Regions from separate parts of the Microbacterium marmarense genome, predicted to be linked through region 1. Evidence: predicted binding sites of a transcription regulator. Region 1 holds the regulator's gene; the other holds the start of a gene.
The links. Region 1 encodes LexA, which represses DNA repair genes until DNA is damaged. Its sites were predicted from a motif close to TCGAACANNTGTTCGA; they were not measured.
Positions count from the first base shown of each region.

Region 1 (7,316 bases):
CGAAGTAGTCACTCTTCCACGGTAGGCGAAAGCGAAACACGGTGACACATGCCGCGACGCACGTCATCCCGTCCGCTACCTTGGAACCATCGTCGCCTGACGTCTTCTTCCCTGGAACGCCGACGGCAATGGAGCGACAGCCGAGCCCGGCATCCGCCCGCGATGGCACAGCTCGGCGGCTTTCGCCCGGGTGTATGTCCGCGGCCGTCCGGCCCGTAATCGTCCTCTTACCCGAAGATCACCCCATGTCAATCGACCTGAGCGCACCACCCGTGCCGATATCTTTTGAGGTGTACCCGCCCCGCTCCGAGGCGGCGTGGCCGAAGCTTCATCAGACGATTCAACGACTGGCTACGGTCAACCCGCGGTTCATCTCAGTCACCTATGGCGCCGGGGGCACGACGGGTGGGCGTTCGCTCGAACTGCTGAGCCACATCCTCAATGAGACGAATGTGGAGCCGCTCGCCCACCTGACCTGCGTAGGCAGCACATACGAGACGACGAACGCCCTGATTCGCGAGTTTCTCGACGCAGGAATCGGGAGTTTCCTGGCATTGCGGGGTGACCCGCCCCCGGGCGTCAGTGAAGACGATCAATTTTTGGGAGACCTCGAAAGCGCAGCGCAGCTTGTGCAGCTCATCGATCGGGTGCAGGCAGAGCGCACGCCGTATCGCGAAGAACCTGTGCCTGGCGTACCTGGTGCCGCGCGAGTCGCTCGTCGCGACAACATCGACATCGCTGTGGCAGCGTTCCCGAATGGGCACCCACGCTCGCGCTATGCCAACGAGCACATCGACGCTCTGCTTGCAAAGCAAGCGGCGGGAGCAACTCTCGCTATTACGCAGCTGTTCTTCCACGCTGACGACTACCTCTCTTTCGTTCAACGTTCGAGAGCGGCTGGCGTGACCATTCCGATCCTGCCGGGCATCATGCCGGTTACTACACCAGCTCGGCTGCGCCGCACCATCGAGTTGAGCGGCGAACCGATGCCCGCTGAACTGTCCGTTGCGCTCGAGGTCGAGCCGACGCCCGAAGGACAGCAGCAGATCGGGATTGCGCATGCATCAGCTCTGGTGCGTGAGGTGCTCGCAGGCGGAGCGCCGGGGATTCACCTTTACGCGTTCAACAATCACGACACCGTGCTCGCAGTGCTTCGCGATGCCGGCGTGACCACCGACGGCTGAGTGACCAGAGAAGAGGCGGATGCTGCAGCGTCTAGGCTGCGGCATCCGCCTCTTTCGGCTTGCTACGACAGCTTCTGAGTCTGAGCGTCGCTCGGCGTCACGGTGGCCAGCTCTGCGCCCGCAGCGTCTGGCACGGTGTCGTCGAGGACCAGAGTGTCGCCCTCTCCGGCAGGATCGTCGAGGCCAGTCGGCAACGACGCCACCGCGTCATCGGGGGTTCGCTGCACCAGTGTCGCGGCGAGCCAGGCTGCAAGTGCGAGCACCACTACCAACACGATGTCGCCGATCGACAGCGGTCGCAACGCGAACACAAGCAACACAGCGAGTACGAGGATGATGGCGCGTACCAGCAGTCGCTGCTGGTACATCCACTCGCCGAATCGGCCCGTATTCATACCGCTGCGCTGCAGCGAACCGCGTGCCGAAGTCGAGAGCGTCGCGCTGAAAGCGCGGGCTCGTGCGGCGTGACGCGATCGTCCCGCCATCCAGCCTGACAAAGCGATGATGACTCCGAGGAAGGTAAGAACGACAGCCGTGTCTTGCATCGCCCCGACCACGGCGTAGAAGATTGTGCTCAGCGTGGTGCTCGGAATGCCCACGGCAGAGGCGTTGAGACCCAGCACGGCATTTGCGCCGGCGAACCCGGCGGCGAGAAGGCCAGAGCCGATCGCAATCGCGATGCCCGTGCCCAGCACTGCGACCGAGCGATGGCGGGCAAGCGCAATGCCGATCGCGAAGAGCGCGAGGCAGATCACCGGCAGCCACCAGCCCACTGCGACAGCGATCGCATATATGGTGCCTACCAACACCAGTGCATCGCTTTGCACGATATCGATTGAGGTCGAAATCGCGGGAATCAAACTTGCGACACCGATTCCCTGGTCGATCATCTGCGACTTGAGCTCTTCGACGATGGGACCGAGCTGAATGGCGAGGGTGCCATCGTTGGCGATCGTGACGACGCCATCAGTATCGTCTGCCGTGGCGGTCGCTATCAATGCACGGTGGCTCGCTACCAGAGCCGTACGCCATACGTTCGCGAACGCGTCTGATTCGACGGCTCTCGTCACCCCGGTCTCTATCAGGCTCTCGACGCCGGATGCTGCCGGGGCACGAAGCAGATCAAGCGCGGTGAGCGCGGCAGGCGGAAGGTCGAGGGTCGCGATCCCGTCGAACAAGCTATCGGTGTAGGTCTCGACGTCGATCGAGGCATCGATGGCGGTGACCGCTTCATCGATGATCAGAGCCTGCACGCCTGGGTCATCGGCGAGTGGTGCAAAGGTGGCAACGAAAGCATCTTCGCTGACGAGTTCCACGCGCGCCCAGCTGGCCACGACCGACACCGGCACCATGAAGCCGGCGAGGATGATGCAAAAGGCCGACAGCGCAGCGCGCCACCATCCCGCTCGCGACCTGGCAGGCTTCGCCGGCCCCGTGGCAACGGGTTCTGATGATGCTGTCTTGAGAGCTGCGTTCTCTTGACGCAACTCCTCTAACTCAGCGCGTAGCTTCTCGACCTCTGATGCCATGGCGTGCCCCCTAAGAATCTTGGTGACGCCAGACTAGTGGAGGGGGTTAGACAGCGCGTAACACCGCAACCACTTTGCCGAGAACGACGGCATCGTCGCCCAAAATCGGTTCGAACGCGGAGTTGCGTGGCAGCAGCCACGTGTGGCCGTCTCGCTGACGAAAGGTTTTGACGGTTGCCTCATCGTCGAGCATGGCGGCAACGATGTCGCCATTGTCTGCAACGTTCTGCGAGCGCACGACTACCCAGTCGCCGTCGCAGATGGCGGCATCGATCATCGAGTCGCCTGAAACCTTGAGCATGAACAGCTCGCCCTTGCCGACGAGCTGACGAGGAAGAGGGAAGATCTCTTCGACGTGCTGTTCGGCGGTGATCGGCACGCCTGCCGCGATGCGCCCGACCAGCGGAACCATCGCGGCGTCACCGACAGTAGGTGCGCTGTCGGCGGGATTCTCGGTGGCGGTGCCGGGCAGGTCGATGAGCACTTCCATCGCGCGGGTCTTTCCGGCATCGCGACGCAGGTATCCGCTCAACTCCAGCTGGTTGAGCTGGTGGGTGACGCTAGAGAGCGACTTCAGGCCGACGGCGTCGCCGATTTCGCGCATGCTCGGCGGATACCCGTTGCGCGCGATCGCACGCTGGATGACTTCGAGGATCGCCATCTGCTTGTCGCTGAGGCTCTTGCGCCGACGGGTTTGCGGTTTCTCGCGCCCACTCGCATCGCTCATCTTCGGCTCCTGTCTGGTTTCTCCGGCAGCCGTGACCAGCATCGGTCTTCGAATGTCGGAGGGTCGTGGTGGGGTTCTCCTATCGAAACCGTATCCGGATTTAGCCCCCGAACGCACGAGCGCATGCGCGTGTCGCGTTCGAGAGTCGCAAATCAGAAACGGCACTTGACACCCAATTAGATCGAAGATACGTTCGGAATATAGATTCACATCATGACCACTTGGTCGATCCGCTCCTGCGAATCTTCCACCAGTCGAATCTTCCTGAGTCGAGGAGACCCGCCATGACTACTATCGCCATCACAGCCTTTTCGCCGACCGCGTCAGTCTCAGCGCCGCGAACGTCGAGCCAGCCCACCAAGCTGCGGTTGACCGTGCGTGGACGGCGAGTGTTCGCTGCCATGGCTGCATTGCCGCTCGTGATCGCTTTGAGTATCGCGGTCATCAGTGGCGGTGCGGCAATGGCGTCTCGAGACTCCGGCGTGGCGTCGGTCTCCTACGAGAGCGTGACCGTCGGAACCGGCGACTCGCTCTGGTCCATCGCCGAAGAGGTGGCCCCGGCGGCAGACCCGCGCGACGTGGTTGATGCCATCGTGCGGTTGAATGCCCTCGACAGTGCCAACGTTCTTGTCGGTCAGCGACTGGCGGTACCGGCTGAATACTCATCCGGCTCCTAGTCACACGGCCTACGATGGGCCGAGTGAGTGTACGTCTGGAAGATCTGCCCCTCCGCGATGATTTACGCGGCTTGACGCCCTATGGTGCACCGCAGGCGCCGTTGCCGATAGCGCTGAATGTGAACGAGAACACCCATCCCGTGCCGCAAGAGGTCGCGGACGACATCATGGACTCGATCGCGTTAGCACTGCGCGAAGTGAACCGTTATCCCGATCGCGATTTTGTCGCATTGAGAGAAGGTTTCGCGGACTATCTCGGTCACGGATTGACAGCCGAGAACATCTGGGCAGCGAACGGTTCCAACGAGGTGCTGCAGCACGTTCTCCAAGCCTTTGCTGGTCCGGGGCGCAAGACCTTCGGTTTTGCGCCGACGTATTCGATGTATCCGCTGCTCAGTCAAGCCGTCGGGGCGACTTGGCTCGCGGGCAGGCGGGAGGTGGACTATTCGATTTCGGCGACCGACGCCGCCGTTCAGGTGCGCGAGGCGCAACCTGACGTTGTCTTTCTTTGTTCGCCGAACAATCCCACGGGCACACCCGTGAGTCTCGATGTGATCGAGGCGGTGTACGAGGCGTCAACCGGCATCGTCGTGGTCGATGAGGCGTATCACGAGTTCGCGCCGCAAGGGGAGCGCTCTGCGCTTACGCTGCTCCCCGGTCGGGAGAGGCTCATCGTTTCGCGCACGATGAGCAAAGCGTTTGCTTTTGCAGGTGCTCGGGTCGGCTACCTCGCCGCTGACCCTGCCGTCGTCGATGCGTTGCGGCTGGTTCGGTTGCCTTATCACTTGAGCGCTCTTACTCAAGCAGCCGCGAGTGCGGCGCTTCGTCACGCACCGACGATGCTGCAGATGGTTGATGAGATCGTTGCGCAGCGGGATCGAATCTCAGCGACCATCGAAGCACTCGGGTATCGCCCCTACGAATCCTGGTCGAATTTCGTTCTGTTTGGCGATGTCGCTGATCCCGCAGCCCTATGGCAGTCGCTCTACGACCGTGGCGTTTTGATTCGCGACGTCGGGATCCCTCACCACCTGAGAGTTTCGGCCGGCACCGAAGAAGAGACCACCGCGTTCTTGGACGCGTTGGCGTCGATAGGATCAGCGTCATGACCGAAGCTACTTCTCGCGCCCCACGCACGGCATCCATCCGGCGCTCCACGAGCGAGTCATCCGTTGAGCTCGAACTCAACCTCGATGGGAACGGCCGCAGTCACATCGATACGACCGTGCCCTTCTTCGACCACATGCTGACGGCGTTCGCCAAGCACTCGCTCACCGATCTCACCGTGCGCGCATCAGGCGACACTGACATCGACGCACACCACACGGTCGAAGACATATCGATCGTGCTCGGGCAAGCAATTCGCCAGGCACTCGGAGACAAGTCCGGAATTTCTCGCTACGGCGATGCACTCGTTCCGCTCGACGAGGCGCTGGCGCAAGCGGTTGTCGACGTCAGCGGCCGCCCCTACCTGGTGCACACCGGCGAGCCCGTCGGATTTGAGCACCACCTCATCGGCGGCCACTTCACCGGCTCACTCGTACGCCACACCTTCGAAGCGATCTCGTTCCAAGCGGCGTTGACCGTACACGTTCGGGTTATCTCGGGGCGTGACCCACACCACATCGCCGAAGCGGAATATAAGGCTTTCGCGCGCGCTTTTCGCCAGGCCAAGGCTCTGGACCCGCTCGTCGATGGTATTCCCAGCACGAAGGGCGCACTGTGACTTCGAAGCCGGTGGTTGCAGTGCTCGACTACGGGTCGGGCAACGTTCACTCCGCGGTGAAAGCGCTGGACGCTGCTGGTGCAGACGCACGGCTGACGTCGGACCGTTCCCTCGTGCTCGAAGCGGACGGATTGCTTGTGCCCGGGGTCGGGGCGTTCAGCGCCGTAGCGAACGCACTTCGCGCGACCCGCAGCGACGAGCTGATCGGTCGTCGGCTCGCCGGAGGGCGTCCTGTACTTGGGATCTGCGTCGGAATGCAGGTGTTGTTCGAACACGGCGTCGAGCGAGGGGCCGACTCCGAGGGCTTAGGGGAGTGGCCCGGTGCGGTAACCGAGTTAGACGCCCCCGTGCTGCCACACATGGGGTGGAACACTGTCACTCCTGATGAGGGGACGCGTCTGTTTCGGGGCATCGAAGACGAGCGCTTCTATTTCGTGCACTCGTTTGCCGCGCAAGAGTGGACGCTCGACGTGCAACCGCCGTTTCCGAAACCCACCTTGACCTGGTGTGACTATGGGGCGCCGTTCCTCGCCGCGGTGGAGAACGGGCCGCTTTCTGCGACCCAGTTCCACCCGGAGAAGTCGGGCGATGCAGGCATCCAATTGCTCTCCAATTGGCTCGACGGGCTCAGCAGGACTACCCTCTGAAATCGTGCCGTCTGCGCAGGTAAATGCCTCCGCGATTTTCCCGCACAAGGAGCCATGAACGATTTCTCGTCAACACCCGAGTTGATCCTGTTGCCCGCTGTTGACGTTGCCGGTGGCAAAGCCGTGCGTCTTACCCAGGGGGAGGCCGGCAGCGAGACCAGCTACGGCGACCCCGTGGATGCCGCCCTCGAGTGGGCACGCAGCGGTGCCGACTGGATTCACCTGGTCGACCTCGACGCCGCATTCGGTCGCGGCACGAATACTGCGATCATCCGCAAGGTGATCAAGCAGGTCAGAGGCGTGCAGGTCGAGGTATCCGGCGGAATTCGAGACGATCGCACCCTCGAAGCGGCCCTCGAGAGCGGCGCAGCGCGCATCAACCTCGGCACGGCCGCGCTCGAAAACCCCGAGTGGGCAGCCGACGCGATCAGTCGCTACGGCGACGCGATCGCAGTGGGGCTCGATGTGCGTGGAACGACCCTCGCGGCGCGCGGCTGGACGCGCGAAGGTGGCGATCTGTGGACGGTGCTCGATCGCCTCGAAGAGGCAGGTTGCAGCCGCTACGTCGTCACCGACGTGACGAAAGACGGCACCTTGCAGGGCCCCAACGTCGAGCTGCTGCGCGAGCTGACCGCTCGAACGCCCAAGCCCGTCGTGGCGTCGGGAGGCGTTTCTAGTCTCGATGACATCATCGCCCTGCGCGAGCTCGTACCGCTTGGCGTCGAAGGGGTCATTGTGGGCAAGGCCCTCTACGCGGGCGCTTTCACACTGGCCGAGGCGCTGGATGTCGCCGGGCACTGACGGTCCTGACCCACTTGGCAACGAT
Region 1 covers NZ_JBBDGL010000004.1:22,783-30,098, reverse strand. Annotated here, with positions in the region: gene WDU96_RS11790 (S9 family peptidase) at 1-12, opposite strand, end outside; gene WDU96_RS11785 (methylenetetrahydrofolate reductase) at 246-1,184, shown strand; gene WDU96_RS11780 (coiled-coil domain-containing protein) at 1,247-2,713, opposite strand; gene lexA (transcriptional repressor LexA) at 2,760-3,440, opposite strand; gene WDU96_RS11770 (LysM peptidoglycan-binding domain-containing protein) at 3,725-4,117, shown strand; gene WDU96_RS11765 (histidinol-phosphate transaminase) at 4,132-5,226, shown strand; gene hisB (imidazoleglycerol-phosphate dehydratase HisB) at 5,223-5,843, shown strand; gene hisH (imidazole glycerol phosphate synthase subunit HisH) at 5,840-6,490, shown strand; gene priA (bifunctional 1-(5-phosphoribosyl)-5-((5-phosphoribosylamino)methylideneamino)imidazole-4-carboxamide isomerase/phosphoribosylanthranilate isomerase PriA) at 6,545-7,291, shown strand; gene WDU96_RS11745 (SseB family protein) at 7,275-7,316, shown strand, end outside.

Region 2 (7,316 bases), on a different contig from region 1:
AACGTCTCGTTCGGTGACCTCGGCCTCGGCGAAAACATCGTTCAGGTGTTGACCGGAATGGGCGCGAGCGCGCCGTTCCCGATTCAGGCGGCGACGGTCAAGCCGATCCTCAATGGCAAAGACGTGCTCGCGCGCGGACGCACCGGCTCTGGCAAGACGATTGCCTTCGGCGCTCCGCTCGTTGAGAGTGTGTTGCGCTCGCAGAAGGGCCAGCGTCGCGAGTTCGGTCGTTCACCGAAGGCGCTCATCTTGGCGCCGACGCGCGAGCTCGCACTGCAGATCGACCGCACCATTCAGCCGATCGCACGCAGTGTGGGCCTGTTCACCACTCAGATCTATGGTGGTGTTCCCGCCGGTCGTCAGGTAGGTGCGCTCAAAAAGGGTGTCGACATCATCATCGGCACACCGGGTCGTATCGAAGACCTGATGAATCAGGGCAAGCTCGACCTCTCGCAGATTCAGATCACCGTTCTCGACGAGGGTGACCACATGTGTGAGCTGGGCTTCCTGGAGCCGGTGCAGCGCATCTTGCGCGAGACCGCACCGGGCAGCCAGAAGCTGCTCTTCTCGGCAACGCTTGACCGCGAGGTCGCTGCCCTGGTTGACGAATTCCTCGTTGACCCCGCCGTCTACGAAGTTGCTGGTGAAGACCAGGACTCCGGCACGATCGACCACCGAGTGCTTGTCATCGACCACCGCAACAAGGCGGAGATCCTGGCGTCGCTCGTCGACCGTGAAGGCAAGACGCTCGTCTTCACTCGCACCCGCGCCTACGCCGAGATGCTGGCTGAGCAGTTCGATGATGCCGGCATTCGCGCACTTGCCCTGCACGGTGACCTCAACCAGGCCAAGCGCACCCGCAACCTTGAGCGCATGACTTCGGGACGAGTGCACGTGCTCGTCGCCACCGATGTCGCTGCCCGAGGCATCCACGTCGATGACATCGATCTGGTCGTGCAAGCCGACGCTCCTGACGAGTACAAGACCTACCTCCACCGCTCGGGCCGCACGGGTCGTGCCGGTCGCTCAGGTACCGTCGTCACCCTGATTCCGCGCCAGCGCCGCAACCGAATGAGTGACCTGCTGGATCGCGCAGAGATCGATGCTCCGTTCGATGAGGTGCGCCCCGGCGATGCTCTTATCGAGGAGCTCGCCAACCGCCAGCTCTCGAACGTCGACGCATAACTCTTGCTGAGCCGAAGAAGCCCGTCCCTGTCGGGGCGGGCTTCTTCGCGTCTGGCAGTTAGAAGAGCGTCGCCCCGGCTGCGGCCCGCCCGCGGCTGGTCGTGACAACGCGTGAGCGTGCTGCGAGGCCCGAGACAGGTGCGCCTCTAGGGTGATCGTCTTCGGCGTAGCCGTCGAGGCCGTGAACCCGCATGAGTGGGCGCACCCGCTTTGCCAGCCACGAGCGATAGCCCTTGGGTGCGTTGGCTGAAACGCCCGGGTAAAGGCCCAGATATGACGATACAAGTTCTGGATGCTCATTCTCGAGCCACTGCATGAACCACTGTTTGGCTCCCGGGCGCAAGTGCAAAGCGCCATAGACGACTCGCACCGCGCCTGCGGCGCGGATCTCACGGAGTGCATGATCGATCACGGCGATCGAGTCTGTCAGGTGCGGAATGATCGGCATCAGAAAGACAGTGACACGAAAGCCCGCGTCGGCCGCGGCACGCACAGTCGCCAGTCGTGCGGCAGTGCTCGGAGTGCCCGGTTCGATCAGTTTCTGCAGCTGATCATCGAAGACGGCGATCGACAGCGCGATCGACACGCGCACCGAATCGGCGGCATCTTTGAGCAGCGGAAGATCACGCCTAAGCAACGTCCCTTTCGTCAGGATTGAGAACGGTGTTCCCGCTTCAGTGAGCGCACTCGCAATCTCGGGCATGAGCTGGTATTTACCTTCGGCGCGTTGGTAGGGATCGGTGTTGGTGCCGAGCATTACCGGCTCTTGTTGCCACGTGGAGCGGTTGAGTTCACGCCTCAGCACATCGGCGACATTGACTTTGACGATGATCTGCGAATCGAAGTCGCGACCCGCATCGAGCTCAAGGTACTCGTGGGTTCCTCGTGCGAAACAGTATGAACAGGCGTGACTGCAGCCGCGATATGGATTCACCGTCCAGTCGAAAGGCATCGCGGACGAGCCCGGAACGTGGTTCAGTGCTGATTTGCAGAGCACCTCGTGAAAGGTCATCTCGGCGAACTCGGGAGTGCTGACCGACTGAACCAGCGAGTTCAGACTCTCAAGGCCCGGCAGGGCTGAAGCATCCGCTGTTTTCAATTGCTGCCCTTGCCATCTCATTGCAACAGTCGAACATAGCTGCGATAGTTAAGTCAATGCGACTGGGGTGAAATAGAAACTATTCGATACCCGCCTGCCTGTTCAGGGGATCGTGATGAATGCGGGTGACAATAGAAAGTGTGACCAGCACGCAACAGCCGCAACGCGAACCTCAGTCGCGGCGTGAACGGCGCGCGTCCGCGCTGCTAGATGCCGAAGCGTCTGCGCCACGCCATGCTCGCGATCGCCGCGCCGCGCGTATTGGCGTCGGTTTCGCGGCGATCGTGGCTGCCTCGCTGCTGGTCGGTTCGGCGGTCGCTGTCACTGCGGCGCTCTCGGGTCCGGCGATCGCGCACGACCCCGTGTTGAATGAGGACTCGAGCGTCGACGTGCCGATGCCGGCCGCGGCCAAGGAGATTCCCGCTGCCACCGATGGGGCCGTCGCCCTCGCGGACGACATCTGCGCTCTAGACGGGGTCGTCGCGAAGCTCGACGCTGGCGAAGACGAAGCCGCCATCATCGCGGCCGGTGGTGGCGAAGCCGTGCGGTCAGCCATCGTCGCGGGGCGAGCCGATTGCTTCTCGCTTGACGATCCCGAGCGCCAATGGGTCGTGATCAACAAGGCGCGACCGCTCGACCCGATCGACTACGCCCCCAGTTCGCTCGCAGGCTCGGAGGGCGTGCAGAGCATCTCGGGCGGCAAGCTGCGCAACGATCCGGCAGCAGCGCTTTCTGAGATGGCAGCCGCCGCGGCAGGGGATGGTGCCGGCGTGATCGCGCTTCAGAGCGCATACCGCTCCTACACAACGCAACAGAGTTCCTATGGCACCCAGGTAGATTCGCGGGGCGTCGCGGGGGCTGACATGGTGAGTGCCCGACCCGGTTACAGCGAACACCAGACGGGACTCGCCGCCGACGTGGTCGCCTGCGATGGTGGCTGCGGCACGCTCGACGAGCTGGCGGCGACGCCGCAGGGTGAATGGGTCGCGGCCGAGTCGTGGCGCTACGGCTGGATAGTGCGCTACGAAGAAGGATTCACCGAGATCAGCGGATATTCGCCCGAGCCTTGGCACTTGCGCTACGTCGGCAACGAGCTCGCTGCCGCATATCACGCGGGCGGATACTCCACACTGGAGGACTTCTTCGGACTAGACGCCGCACCGACGTACCCGCAATAGTGACACCAGCGGTGCAATCAGCATCCGTCATGCTGAGATCAATCTGAAACTCAGTGTCAGCTCACACTAGACGCAATCTCACACAGGAGTAAGATCAGTGACGGGCTGCAGAGGCGCGACGCGTCGGGCTCAGCTCCTCAAAGACGAGAGGGAGGCGCACATGAAGCGCGACATTTACGACGAGGACCACGAAGCATTCCGCGACGTCGTCAAAGAGTTCGTCAAGCGATACGCAACGACCGAAGCGCGTGAGCGTTGGGATGCGGCGGGCGAGATCGACCGCGAAACCATGCTCGCCGCGGGCGAGTCAGGCCTCATTGGCCTCTCGGTGCCCGAAGAGTTCGGCGGCGCGGGAATGCTGCAGGACTACCGGTTCCGCACGATCGTGAACGAAGAAGTCATCGGTGCTGGCGCCGGTTCCCTCGCGGGCGCGTTCGGCATTCAGGACGACCTTGCGGTTCCCTATATCGTGCACATGGGCACGCAGGAGCAGAAAGAGAAGTGGCTGCCCCGCATGGCGACCGGTGAGGTTCTCGGCGCTCTTGCCATGACCGAGCCTGGCGCAGGCAGCGACCTGCGCGGTGCGAGTACGACCGCCAAGAAGGTTGACGGTGGCTACATCGTCAACGGTGCGAAGACCTTCATCTCTTCGGGCAAGACGGCCGACATCGTCGTCACGTTCGTCAAGACCGGCGAGGGCAACCGCCCCGATGCTTTCAGTCTTCTCATCATCGAGAACGGCATGGAGGGCTTCGAGCACGGCAAGAAGCTCAACAAGATGGGATCGCACGGTCACGACACCGCGGAGCTCTCATTCTCTGACGTCTTCGTGCCCGACGAGAACCTGATCAGCGGCAAGGAGGGGCAGGGTTTCATTCAGCTGATGATGAACCTGCCGCTTGAACGACTGTCGATCGGTATCGCTGCCGCTGCTGCTTCGCAGGCTGGCTTCGCATGGACGGTTGAGTACACGAAGAGCCGAGAGGCTTTCGGCGAACGCATCATCGACTTCCAGAACACTCGCTTCAAGCTTGCTGATATCTCGACCACGGTCGACGTGATGTGGGCATATCTCGACCGCGCACTGCTGGCGTACAAAGACGGAAAGCTCACGGCCGAAGAGGCCGCGAAGGTCAAGTTCTGGACGACCGAGCGGGAGTGGGAGATCCTCGATTCCTGCGTGCAGCTGCACGGCGGCTATGGCTACATCACCGAGTACCCGATCGCTCAGGCGTTGCTCGACGCACGCGTTCACCGCATCTACGGCGGCACGAACGAGATCATGCGTGAGATCGTCGGTCGTCAGATCGCAGGCAAGCGCTAGGCGCTTCATCGACATCGAGATGCCGCGTCTCGCCCGTCGGGCGGGCGCGGCATTTCGCGTCACCATTAGTCCGCTACGCGAGAGTCCACGGATAGGTGAACCAGAAGATCAGGGCGGATGCTGCGACGAACAGCACGACAAACACCGTGTCACGCGTGTGCCACGGCACTAGATAGCGCTCGGTGCGATCAGGGTAGGCGCCGAAGGCGCGCGCATCCATCGCAAGCGCCACTCGCTCAGCGTGTCGGATCGCCCCCGCGAGCAGCGGCACAATGTAGCCGCTCCATCGCGCGATGGCGGCAACTGGCCCCCGTCCACCGTGGGCACCGCGCACGCGGTGGGCTTGCCTGATGACCTCTAGCTCATACCCGAAACGCGGCACGAAGCGGAAGGCGGCAAGTGCCGTGTAGCCGATGCGATATGGCACGCGCAGCTGCTGCACCATGGAGCGCACGAGATCTGGACCGGTGGTCGACAGCCCGACGATCAGCGTGAGCGAGACGATCGCGGCGATGCGGAGCCCGGTCGTGAAGCCGATGGCCAGCGCACCCCAATACAGTGTCCAGCCGCCGATCTGCAGGGCGGGGGCCGTGTGGTCAACCTGTGCGGCATCGGTCCAGATCGAAAACCCGACACCGATGACGATGATGGCGAGCGGCACGGCCACGAGTACTGCGGTAAGACGTTTTGTCATCGATGCTCCGACGAGGATGATCGCGTAGCTGAGCACGATGAAGGCCGCGGGTGTGGCAGCATCCCGAACAAAGACCAGCAACGCCATCGCGGGCAGCGGGGCCAACAGCTTGCCAAGCGGATTGAGAGCGTAAAGAAAACGAATGGGGGATGCCGCTGATCGCCCCGCGTACGGATCGAACTCCTGTTGCGCGGGTGTCACGAGGGTCGCGGCAGTCATGAGGTGGCCCCGCCGGGAAGGTCTCGAAGACGTGCGACTCCTGTGAGATCAGGATGCGAGGGCAGATTCGTGAGCGCCTGCCGAAGCGGCGGCAGGCGCAGCCCCGCGCGCTCGACCAGCGCCTGGTCGTCGAAAATGTGGGCTGTGGGTCCGGCGGCGATGACACGGCCATCGGCGAGCACGATCGTGCGGTCAGCGTACTCGGTGACCAATTGCATGTCGTGGGTGACCACAACGATGGTGGTGCCGTGATCATTGAGCTCGCGCAACAGCGACAGCAACTCGTCGGCGCGAGCACGATCTTGCCCGAACGTCGGTTCGTCGAGCACGAGAATCGGAGCTCCCGCGACCAGCGCGGTGCCGACCGAGAGGCGTCGCTTCTGTCCTCCTGAGAGCAGGAAGGGATGGCTGAGTGCCTTCTCAGCGAGACCAAACCTCTCGAGCAGCGCCAAGGTGCGCGCTTCTACTTCGTCTTCTGGCAGACGTTGGCGCCGCAGCCCGTGCGCGACCTCGTCGAACACCGTATGCGCGATGAACTGGTGCTCAGGGTTTTGGAAGACGAAGCCGATGAGTGAGCTCGTGGTGCGCGAGTCCGCGCGAGCGACATCGACCCGCCCCCGGTCCACGGCCCTGCCCCCGCTTGCAGGGGGGGTCGAGTGCACCGTCTCACTCAAGTACACCGTGCCGCGCGGTGGCGGGATGACCCCGGCAATCGCCTGGATCAGGCTGGTCTTGCCTGCACCGTTCGCTCCGACGATCGCAACGAACTCGCCCTCAAGGATCTCGAGGTTCACGTCATGAAGCACCGCGGTGCGGCCGCGTCGAAGGGTGAGGCGGCGCACCTCGATTGCGGTCTCGGGTGCGGATGCTGCGCGTGGCGCGAGTGCGCCTGGCTGCGGCACCTCGTCGTTTGCCTCAGCTATCGGCGCCGGCGTCGACTCAAGGGCAGCGCGTAGTTCGGCCGGCGTGAGGGGGAGGGCATCGAATACGTATCCGGCGCGACGCATGCGAAGTGCGGCGATCGAAGAGACCGGCAGCCATACTCCCATCTCATGCAGCTGGGCAGCGCGATCGCGCAGCACTTCGTCGACAGCTCCGTCAAAGGCGACAACGCCCGCGTGGTCGAGCACGACGACACGGTCGACGAAACCGATCGCGGCATCGAGGTTGTGCTCGACGAGGAGGATCGCGTGATCCCCGGCAGCGACCAGCTCAGCAAGGGCCTGGTAGACCTCTTCAATTCCCTGGGGATCGAGGTTGGCGGTGGGCTCATCGAGCACGAGCAGCGGTGCTCCCATAGCTAGCGCGCAAGCAATCGCAAGGCGCTGGCGGCCACCGCCCGAAAGACGGTCAGGATTCTCGCGGCGACGCTCCCACAGCCCCACCTGCCGAAGCGCGGCCTCCGCGCGCGAGAGCACCGCGGCAACGGGCATTCGAAGGTTCTCGGCACCGAAAGCCACCTCGTCGAGAAGCGTTCCGGTCACCAGCTGCGCGTCGGGGTCCTGAAACACCATGCCAACGCGGGTGCTCATTTCGGCTACGGGGGTCTCGAGAGTGTTAAGCGTGTCGACCAAGAGCGATCCGGCAACGCCAGCTGGTATCGCGTGCGGGATCAAC
Region 2 covers NZ_JBBDGL010000001.1:457,736-465,051, forward strand. Annotated here, with positions in the region: gene WDU96_RS02065 (DEAD/DEAH box helicase) at 1-1,185, shown strand, start outside; gene WDU96_RS02070 (Rv2578c family radical SAM protein) at 1,244-2,305, opposite strand; gene WDU96_RS02075 (M15 family metallopeptidase) at 2,425-3,462, shown strand; gene WDU96_RS02080 (acyl-CoA dehydrogenase family protein) at 3,623-4,786, shown strand; gene WDU96_RS02085 (energy-coupling factor transporter transmembrane component T) at 4,860-5,699, opposite strand; gene WDU96_RS02090 (ABC transporter ATP-binding protein) at 5,696-7,316, opposite strand, start outside.
Region 2: a site for LexA is predicted at 2,314-2,329, ahead of WDU96_RS02070 (Rv2578c family radical SAM protein). Genes of this name have one in related genera too.